DNA from 3 places in the Mesorhizobium sp. M0184 genome. Region 3 is predicted to be linked to each of the others. Evidence: predicted binding sites of a transcription regulator. Region 3 holds the regulator's gene; each other region holds the start of a gene.
The links. Region 3 encodes PhoB, which activates phosphate uptake and scavenging genes when phosphate is short. Its sites were predicted from a motif close to TGTCATNNANCTGTCAT; they were not measured.
Positions count from the first base shown of each region.

Region 1 (3,252 bases), 250 kb from region 3:
AGCCAGTTCCTGCGCACCGTACCGCGTGTCTCTGCGCTCGACGTCGTGGCCGAACCGCTGGTCGAGCGCGGCGAGGAGCGCGAGGTCGCGCACGGCAAGGCACGCGCCTTGCTGGCGCAGCTCAACCTGCCGGAGAAGCTCTGGGCGCTGCCGCCGGCGACGTTCTCCGGCGGTGAACAGCAGCGCGTCAACATCGCGCGCGGCTTCATCACCGAGCACCCGATCCTGCTGCTCGACGAGCCGACCGCTTCGCTCGACGCCAGGAACCGCGATGTGGTGATTTCCCTGATCGCCGCCAAGAAGGCAGCGGGCGTCGCTTTGCTCGGCATCTTCCACGATCACGACGTGCGTGAGGCGGTCGCCGACCGCGTCATCGACGTGACCGCCTTCGCCGCCGGGAAAATCGCCGCATGACCAGGAAACTGTCGGAGGCGCCGCTGATCCACGAGACGGCGGAAGTCGAGAACTCGACGCTTGGCCGCTGGACCGAGATCGCCGAGCGCTGCCGGGTTTCCGAAAGCACGCTCGGCGACTATTCCTACATGATGCAGGACTGCGGCGTCTGGTGCGCAACGATCGGCAAATTCGCCAACATCGCCGCAAGCGTGCGCATCAACGCTACCAACCATCCGACCTGGCGGCCGACGCTGCACCATTTCACCTATCGCGCCTCGGATTATTGGGACGACGCCGAGCACGAGAGCGAATTCTTCGCCAAGCGCCGCGCCAAACGCGTCACCATCGGCCACGACACCTGGCTCGGCCACGGCTCGACCATCCTGCCGGGCGTCACCGTCGGCGATGGCGCGGCGGTCGGTGCCGGTGCGGTGGTGTCGAAGGACGTCGCGCCCTACACCATCGTCGCCGGCGTACCGGCCAAGCCGATCCGCGAACGCTTCGACCGCCGCACCGCGGAGCGCTACCAGGCGCTCGCCTGGTGGGACTGGGACCATGCAAGGCTGCGCGCCGCGCTCGACGATTTTCGGGAATTGTCGGCGGAGACGTTTCTGGAGAAATATGGCGGCTGAGGGTCGTGAAATGGTGGTGAATGTGAATGGGGGCAGCGGACAGGTTTCGAGGCTCAGGGAAGCCGTTCTTATCACCATTCACCATTCGAGCTTCTCGCGCCGAGTTGATCCCGCCCCGCTCCAGGCTGTGGGCAGTAACAAAACTGACATCGTTCCGACACCGCAGGTTCATGCGGCTGCGCTAGCCAGGGTAAACAGACCTTCAATTGCGATTGGACTGGAGCCTGCACCATGTCAGCTACGCTCGAAATCCGCGGCGTCACCCGCCGGTTCGGCAAGAACACCGCCGTCAGCAATGTTCACATCGCGATTCCGCAAGGCCAGATGGTCGGCATCATTGGCCGCTCCGGCGCCGGCAAATCGACGCTGCTGCGCATGATTAACCGCCTCATCGATCCCAGCCAGGGATCCATCCTGTTCAACGGCGTCGAGGTCTCCGGGTTGCGCGGCTCGCCGCTCCGGCGATGGCAGCGCGACTGCGCCATGATCTTCCAGCAGTTCAATCTCGTGCCGCGCCTCGATGTGCTGACCAATGTGCTGCTCGGCCGGCTCAACCACCGCTCGACGCTGTCCAACCTATTTGGCATGTTCTCCCGCGGTGAATGCGCCGAGGCGGTTGCAGCCCTCGAGCGCCTCGACATCGCCCGCACCGCCCTGCAGCCGGCCGGCACACTTTCCGGCGGCCAGCAGCAGCGCGTTGCGATTGCGCGCGCCATGATGCAGCAGCCGAAGGTGTTGCTGGCGGATGAGCCGATTGCCTCGCTCGATCCGCTCAACGCCAAGGTGGTGATGGATTCGCTGCAGGACATCAATTTGCGCGAGGGCATCACCGTCATCACAAATCTGCATACGCTGGATACGGCCCGCACCTACTGCAACCGCATCATCGGCATGGCCGCCGGCAAGGTCGTCTTCGACGGCCCGCCCGAAGCCCTCAACCGCGAGGCCGTGCGCATGGTCTACGGCGCCGACAGCAATGGCGGCGAAATCTCCGAGGCCATCACCTCCACCAGTGTCGCCATCAAACAGAAAATCGCTGCATCCGCCGGACCGCTCGAGCCCGCATTCCCGGGATATTGAGAACGGCCTGATCGCCCGCCCGCGTCAAAGGCACCTGTCAAAAAATTCGAACGCTACCGGCGCGAGGCCGGGACCAACAGGAGAGAGATAATGTTCAGGAAGATGGTTTTTGGTGCCGTTTCATTGCTCGCCATCGCGGCAAGCGCCGCTCACGCCCAGGATATCAAGGAATTCCGCATCGGCATCCTTGGCGGTGAAAACGAAGCGGACCGGCTGCGCAACTTTCAGTGCCTCGCCGATCACCTGAAGTCCGAATTCGGCTTCGAGAAGGTCTCGCTGTTCCCGGCCGCCGACTATGACGGCGTTATCCAGGGCCTGCTCGGCGGCACGCTCGATTTCGCAGAGCTTGGCGCGTCGGGCTATGCCAGCGTCTACCTCAAGGATCCGAACGCCGTGACCCCGATCCTCACCACCCAGCAGACCGACGGCGCGACCGGCTATTATTCGATCGGCCTTGCGCTGAAGTCGTCCGGCATCACCGACATCAAGTCGGCCAAGGGCAAGAAGCTCGGCTATGCCGACCCGGATTCGACCTCCGGCTACCTGATCCCGCTGACCCAGATCCCGAAGGACACCGGCGCTTCGAACGAAACCTTCTTCGCCTCGACTCAGTTCAATGGCGGCCACGAGAACAACCTTCTCGCGGTTCGCGACGGCAAGGTCGACGTGGCGGTTGACGATTCCTCGGGCATCGGCGACTTCAAGAACGGCTACACCTCCGGCACCTTCCACAAGGAAGTCGCCAAGGGCGCCGTGGACCCCAACGATTTCGTCGAAGTTTGGCGCTCTGGCTCGATCCCGAACGGCCCGCTGGTCGTGCGCACCGCACTCGGCGGCGATATGAGCGCCAAGCTCGCCAACTTCTTCACCAGCCTGCCGGCCAAGGACAAGCCTTGCTTCGAGGCCATCGAAGGCGGCGATTTCACCGGCTACGTTCCGGTGAAGCCGGACTTCTACAGCGTCATCGTCGAAGCCCGCAAAGCCGCGATCGGCGGCTGACGACAATTGCGGAAAGGGCGGCGTCCTTCAGCGCCGCCCTTTTTGCGTGTCCGCTCGTGACCCCGTATGACCTTCGCCGCTACAATTCGTTCAGACGCGGTCCGGCAGGCAGCAGACGCCTGGCGACGCCAGACGTCCTTGCGCC
Region 1 covers NZ_JAMYSZ010000001.1:126,986-130,237, forward strand. The annotation lists gene phnL (phosphonate C-P lyase system protein PhnL) at 1-414, shown strand, start outside; gene NKJ23_RS00650 (DapH/DapD/GlmU-related protein) at 411-1,028, shown strand; gene phnC (phosphonate ABC transporter ATP-binding protein) at 1,260-2,108, shown strand; gene phnD (phosphonate ABC transporter substrate-binding protein) at 2,199-3,107, shown strand; gene phnE (phosphonate ABC transporter, permease protein PhnE) at 3,174-3,252, shown strand, end outside.
Region 1: a site for PhoB is predicted at 1,162-1,178, ahead of phnC (phosphonate ABC transporter ATP-binding protein). Genes of this name have one in related genera too.

Region 2 (3,252 bases), 130 kb from region 3:
GGCCGGAGAAATGTCACCCCGCTCAGGGTGCTGCCAACGGACCAGGGCTTCGAAGCCGATCATCCTGCCGCCGCGGATCTCCTTCTGCGGCTGATAGACGAGGTGGAACTCCTTGCGGGCGATCGCCTGGCGCAATTCATGCTCCATCACGCGCTTGTCGCGGGCCGCGGTGCCCATGGCTATCTCGAAAAACCGATAAGTGTCCCTGCCTTCGGTTTTGGCGCGATGGAGTGCCGTGTCGGCATGGCTGATCAGGCCGGCCTGGTCTTCGGCATCCAGCGGAAAGAAGGCGATGCCGATGCTGGCCGAGACGAGGCCGGAGCCGACCGAAACCCTGTTTTCCTCCCGGATCGCCGCCAGCAAGTCCTCGGCTATCCGGCCTGCGGCCAGGGGGTCGGGGAGGTTCGGAGCTATGATGGCAAATTCATCGCCGCCGAGACGCGCGAGCATCTGTCCGTGGCGCGGGATGCCGGAAATGCAGTGCGCCAGCTTCTGCAGCATAGCATCGCCGGCCCCGTGGCCATAGAGGTCGTTGACTTGCTTGAACCGGTCAAGGTCAAGCAGCAGGAGCGCCAGATGTCCATCCTTGCCGCCACGATCCATCGAGGCGAATTCTGCTTCCAGCCGGGAAGAAAAGCTCCGCCGATTGGCAAGCCCGGTAAGCGGATCGAAATGCGCGAGGCGGAGGATCTCTTGTTCTGCCTTCTTGCGCTCACGGATGTCGCGAACGGCAAGCACCGTATGGGGCCTGCCGCAGTAGGTGATTTTCCTGGCGATCAGCTCGACAGGAATTCTCGCCCCGTCGCTGCCCCTTAACTTCGCTTCCTGCGCCTGTTCGCCGAAGCCGGACATATCGGCTGCGCTCTGTCCGTCGAAAAGCTCGCCGAATTGCATCGTGTTCAGGGTGGCTGTCGCTGTTCCGGTCAGCCTCGCCATACTGTCATTGGCGCTGACAATGCGGGTGCCATCGCAAACGATCAGACCTTCCACCGCCGCATTGGCGAGATCGTGCATGCGATCGGCCTCGAGCTTCTGGCGGCGAAAGCGCAGGTCGATCCACAGCGCGGCACCCGATAGCACAAGGATTATCAGGCTGGCGACCGCTGCGGCAAAGGCCTGGGAAATGGGCTCGATGGAATGTTCGGATATTTCAATCGAGGAATCCGGAATGATCGACACCGCAGCCATCGCGATGAAATGCAAGCTGCAAATCGCCAGCGTCAAAAGCGCGGCGCCGCCGAAAGTCGCGAGCGCTGACGGACGGCGCAAGACGACAAGGAGCGCCAGTGCCGCGAGGGTCACGCCGGCCAGAAGCGATATCGCGACAAGGAGCAGGTTCCATACGACCCGGCCTTCGACCTCGAAAGCTGCCATGCCGATGTAGTGCATCGTCGCGATGGCGCCGCCCAGAATGGCGCCACCGACGAGGAAATGGTCGATGCCGCGGCGCAAGGTGGCGACCCACATCCCAAGCGCGGTCATGATAACGGCGGCGGCAAGCGAAAAGGCGGATAATCCCGGATTGTATGCGTTCGGTATTCCCGGCGTAAACGCGGTCATGGCGATGAAATGCGTCGCCCATATGCCGAACCCGGTCGAGGCCGCGGCGATCATCAGCCAGACAAGCCGGTTTCGCTCGGTCGATCGGCCGACATGCTTAAGGAGATTAACCGCTGAGAAGCAAGAAATTCCACAGATGAGTGCGGCAAGCGCAACCAGTCTCGGATCGTGCTGACTTACAATACAATTATAGACCGTCAGCATCCTGGTTCACTCGGTCTGCCAAAACTAACAGGGGAGGTGTGACTGATTAGCTCTTGGAGATTTTAACGAATGGTTAACCCGCGGGCCATGAGGCGGGTCTTTTCGGGGGAAACCGACGCCGCTGCGCCGAAAAGACGGTGATGTGATTTCTGGCGCCCGGTTTCGGTAGCGAGTGCACTTTAGGAAGGAATGATGTTCATTGATCCGCAATAAAACCGTTGTCCGATTGTCATCAGCGCCACATATTGGCTTTGCGGAAGTGCCCCTTTCGCCAATGACAAACGGGAGATGAAACATGAAGTTCTTCGGCTTTGCGGCCGGTATCGCCGCCACCGTGACCCTGCTTTCCACCACCTCCGCCTTCGCCGTCACGCAGATCAGCTGGTGGCACGCCATGACCGGCGCCAACGCCGAGGTCGTCGGCAAGATCTCCAAGGATTTCAACGCCAGCCAGAGCGACTATGAGCTCGTTCCGGTGTTCAAGGGCACCTATCCGGAGACGCTGAATGCCGGCATCGCTGCCTTTCGTGCCGGGCAAGCGCCCGACATCCTCCAGGTGTTCGACGTCGGCACCGGCGTGATGATGGCGGCCGAGGGTGCGATAAAGCCGGTGGCCGATGTGATGACCGGGGCCGGGATGACTTTCGACAAGAGCCAGTATCTGCCCGGCATCGTCGGCTATTATTCGAAGCCGGACGGCACCATGCTATCGTTCCCCTACAACTCTTCCTCGCCGATCCTCTACTACAACAAGGACATCTTCCAGAAGGCAGGCCTCGACGTGAACAATCCGCCCAAGACGTGGAACGAGGTGTGGGAAGCTGCCAAGAAGATCAAGACGAGCGGCGCCGCCCCTTGCGGCTATACCTCGACCTGGCTGACCTGGATCCACCTGGAGAATTTCGCGGCGTGGAATGACGTGCCTTGGGCCACCCAGCAGAATGGCCTGGCTGGAGGTGATGTCGAACTCAAGATCAATGCGCCGATTTTCGTCAACCACTTCCAGGCGGTCGCTGACCTGGCCAAGGACGGCACATTCAAATATGGCGGGCGCACCTCCGAAGCCAAGCAGATATTCCTCGCCGGCGAATGCGGCATCTTCACCGAATCGTCGGGCGGCCTCGGCGATATCGTCAAGTCCGGCATGAACTATGGCATCGGCCAGCTTCCTTACGACAGTGACGCCAAGGGTGCCCCGCAGAACACGACGCCGGGCGGTGCCAGCCTCTGGGTGTTCGGCAACAAGTCGGACGAGGAATACAAGGGTGTCGCCGCCTTCTTTGCCTATCTGTCCAAGACCGATGTGCAGGAATATCTGCACCAGAAGTCGGGATACCTGCCTGTGACGCTCGCCGCGTATGAGGCGACGAAGAAATCAGGCTTCTATGACAAGAACCCCGGCCGCGAGACACCCATCCTGCAGATGATCGGCAAGTCGCCGACCGACAATTCGAAGGGCGTGCGCCTGCCGAATCTGCCGCAGGTGCG
Region 2 covers NZ_JAMYSZ010000001.1:246,181-249,432, reverse strand. The annotation lists gene NKJ23_RS01250 (bifunctional diguanylate cyclase/phosphodiesterase) at 1-1,764, opposite strand, end outside; gene ugpB (sn-glycerol-3-phosphate ABC transporter substrate-binding protein UgpB) at 2,060-3,252, shown strand, end outside.
Region 2: a site for PhoB is predicted at 1,981-1,997, ahead of ugpB (sn-glycerol-3-phosphate ABC transporter substrate-binding protein UgpB). Genes of this name have one in related genera too.

Region 3 (3,252 bases):
AGCCGAGAAGACGAAGATCGAGGTCAAGAACCTCAACTTCTACTACGGCCAGAGCAAGGCGCTGAAGGACATCAGCCTGTCGCTGCCCGAGCGCAGCGTCACGGCCTTCATCGGCCCTTCGGGTTGCGGGAAATCGACGCTGCTGCGTGTGTTCAACCGCATCTATGAGCTCTACCCAAAACAGACGGCCGAGGGCCAGGTGCTGCTCGACGGCAAGAACATTCTCGACCGGTCGCAGGATCTCAACCTCCTCAGGACCAAGATCGGCATGGTGTTCCAGAAGCCGACGCCGTTCCCGATGTCGATCTACGAGAACATCGCCTTCGGCGTCAGGCTCTACGAGAACCTCGGCAAGTCCGAGATGGACGGCCGCGTCGAACAGGCGTTGAAGCGCGCCGCGCTGTGGAGCGAGGTCAAGGACAAGCTCAACGCCAGCGGCTTGAGCCTGTCCGGCGGCCAGCAGCAGCGGCTCTGTATCGCCCGCACCGTGGCGGTGAAGCCGGAAGTCATTCTGCTCGACGAACCGGCTTCGGCGCTCGACCCGCTGTCGACTGCCAAGATCGAGGAACTGATCGACGAATTGCAAGCCGACTACACGATCGTCATCGTCACCCACAACATGCAGCAGGCGGCGCGCGTGTCGCGCCAGACCGCCTTCATGTATCTGGGTGAACTGGTCGAGTTCGACCGGACCGAGAAGATCTTCACGTCGCCCCGCGAGAAGCGCACGCAGGACTACATCACTGGCCGCTTCGGCTGAGCCATTCCGATCATGCATTTGAGGACAGGATCATGGGCGAACACACAGTCGCTTCTTTCGACGAGGATCTCGAGCAGATCAGCAAGCTGATCCGCGACATGGCCGACCTCGCCGGTTCGATGGTCGGCGGGGCGACCAAGGCCCTGTTGAATTCCGACAACGTGCTGGCGCAACGCGTCGTTTCCGACGACGCCATCATGGATGCGCGTCAACGCGAACTGGACGACCGCGCCATCACCCTGATCGCCAAACGCCAGCCGATGGCCCACGATCTTCGCCATGTGGTCGGAGCGATCCGCATGGCGGGCGACCTCGAACGCATCGGCGACCTTGCCAAGAATATCGCCAAGCGCGTGAGTGCGGTCGGCCTCAGCGCCACGCCGCGGGACCTGTCGCATTCCATCGACGCGATGGCACAGCTGGTTCTCATCCAGGTGCAGGGTGTCATCGAGGAATATGCTGCAGGCGATGCGGCCGCGTTGGCCAAGCTGCGTGCCGCCGACGAGCGCATCGACGTCAAATACACGTCCGTGTTCCGCGAGCTCTTGACCTACATGATGGAAGATCCGCGCAACATCACCGCTTGCACGCACCTGCTGTTCTGCGCCAAGAATCTGGAGCGGATCGGCGACCATGTCACCAACATCGCCGAAAATGCGTATTATGTGCTGACCGGCGAGCAATTGCCGGTCAATCGTCCGAAGCAGGACGAAACGACAATGTCCGCACCGGTGACATGATGGGGGTGCCCAGCCGATGATCGCACCACGCATAATGGTGGTGGAGGACGAGGAGCCGTTGGGTGTGCTGCTCCGCTACAATCTCGAATCCGAAGGCTACCAGGTCGAGGTGGTGACACGCGGCGACGAAGCCGAGATCCGTTTGCAGGAGAATGTGCCCGACCTTTTGGTGCTCGACTGGATGATACCAGCGGTTTCCGGCATCGAGCTCTGTCGTCGGCTGCGGGTGCGCCCCGAAACCGAGCGGCTGCCGATCATCATGCTGACCGCGCGCGGCGAGGAGAGCGACCGGGTGCGCGGTCTTTCGACCGGCGCCGACGACTATCTGGTCAAACCGTTTTCGACACCGGAATTCATGGCCAGGGTCAAGGCGCTGCTGCGGCGCGCCAAGCCGGAAGTGCTGTCCAGCGTGCTGAAGGTCGGCGACATCGTTCTCGATCGCGAATCGCACAGAGTCTATCGCAAGAAGAGCGAAATCAGGCTCGGGCCGACCGAATTCCGGCTGCTCGAGTTCATGATGCGGCATCCGGGCCGTGTCTTCTCGCGCAGCCAGTTACTCGATAATGTCTGGGGCGAGACAATCTACATCGACGAACGCACCGTCGACGTGCATGTCGGGCGGCTGCGCAAAGCCGTCAACAACGGCCGGATGCCGGATGTCATCCGCACCATCCGCGGTGCCGGCTATGCGATCAGGGAAGATTGACCCGCCTGGTCAGGCTACGTTCTTTCTGACGCTGGGCCTCATTTGCGCGCCCGGCGCGAAAATCTCCTGGTCGACGAAGCTTAACGCCCGCATCGCGCAGCCTTCGCGGATCAGCGGCAATTCGTTCGGCTCTGTATCGAAGGAGATCGAGCCTGAATGCTGACCGCCGGCGGTCTGGGCGATTGCCTTCCGCAAGGCCGGCTCGATCAGATCGAAGGCGGCGGCACTGGCGCCGACCATCGCGACCGGTGCCGGATCGATCAGCGCGAACAGCGAGCCGAGACCGAAACCCAGCGCTTCGCCGGCCTTGCGGTAGGCCTCGCGTTCCGGCCCATCTTTCTCGCGCGCCTGGGCCGCCAGTGCTCGCATGTCGGCGTCGCTGACGTCGGCGACCGGTTCGCTGTCTTCGCTCATCTGCCTGGCGTTGCGCCAGATGGCGTAGTTGCCGGCATAGGCCTCGATGCAGCCGCGCCGCCCGCAACGGCAGAGCGCGCCGCCCGGACGATGGATCATGTGGCCAAATTCGCCGCCCGAGGAATGCGTCCCGGTGAACAGTTCGCCCTTCAGCACCAGCCCCATGCCGATGCCATGCGAAAGCAGGATGGCGATGAAGTCGTCGCGATAGCGATCCGGATTGCGCCAGCGCAAAGCCACCGCCATCATGTTGCAGTCGTTCTCCACCGTTGCCGGGATGCCGAATTCGTCCTCCAGCATGTCGGCAAAGGCGATGTCGGTCTGCGGCGTGATCGGCGACCACAGCATGGCGCGTGCAGGGGAGTCGGTAATGCCCTGAATCGCCAGGGCGATGCGGGCGACACTGCGGACGTCAAGGTCTGGATCCTGCAGCCGGCGCCGGACGATGGCCATGCATTCACGGATCAGCTCGTCGCGCGGCATGGTCAGCGTGTCCAGCCGGCGCTGTTCCTCGGCGACCACCTGTCCCGTATAGTCGATAATGGCGGCCGACAGGAAATTCAGCGACAACACCACGGTCAGCACCGCCGCCGCTTCCGGGTTGAGGGCGAGGCCGACCTGCGGACGACCGC
Region 3 covers NZ_JAMYSZ010000001.1:378,770-382,021, reverse strand. The annotation lists gene pstB (phosphate ABC transporter ATP-binding protein PstB) at 1-760, shown strand, start outside; gene phoU (phosphate signaling complex protein PhoU) at 793-1,500, shown strand; gene phoB (phosphate regulon transcriptional regulator PhoB) at 1,517-2,206, shown strand; gene NKJ23_RS01915 (ROK family protein) at 2,216-3,252, opposite strand, start outside.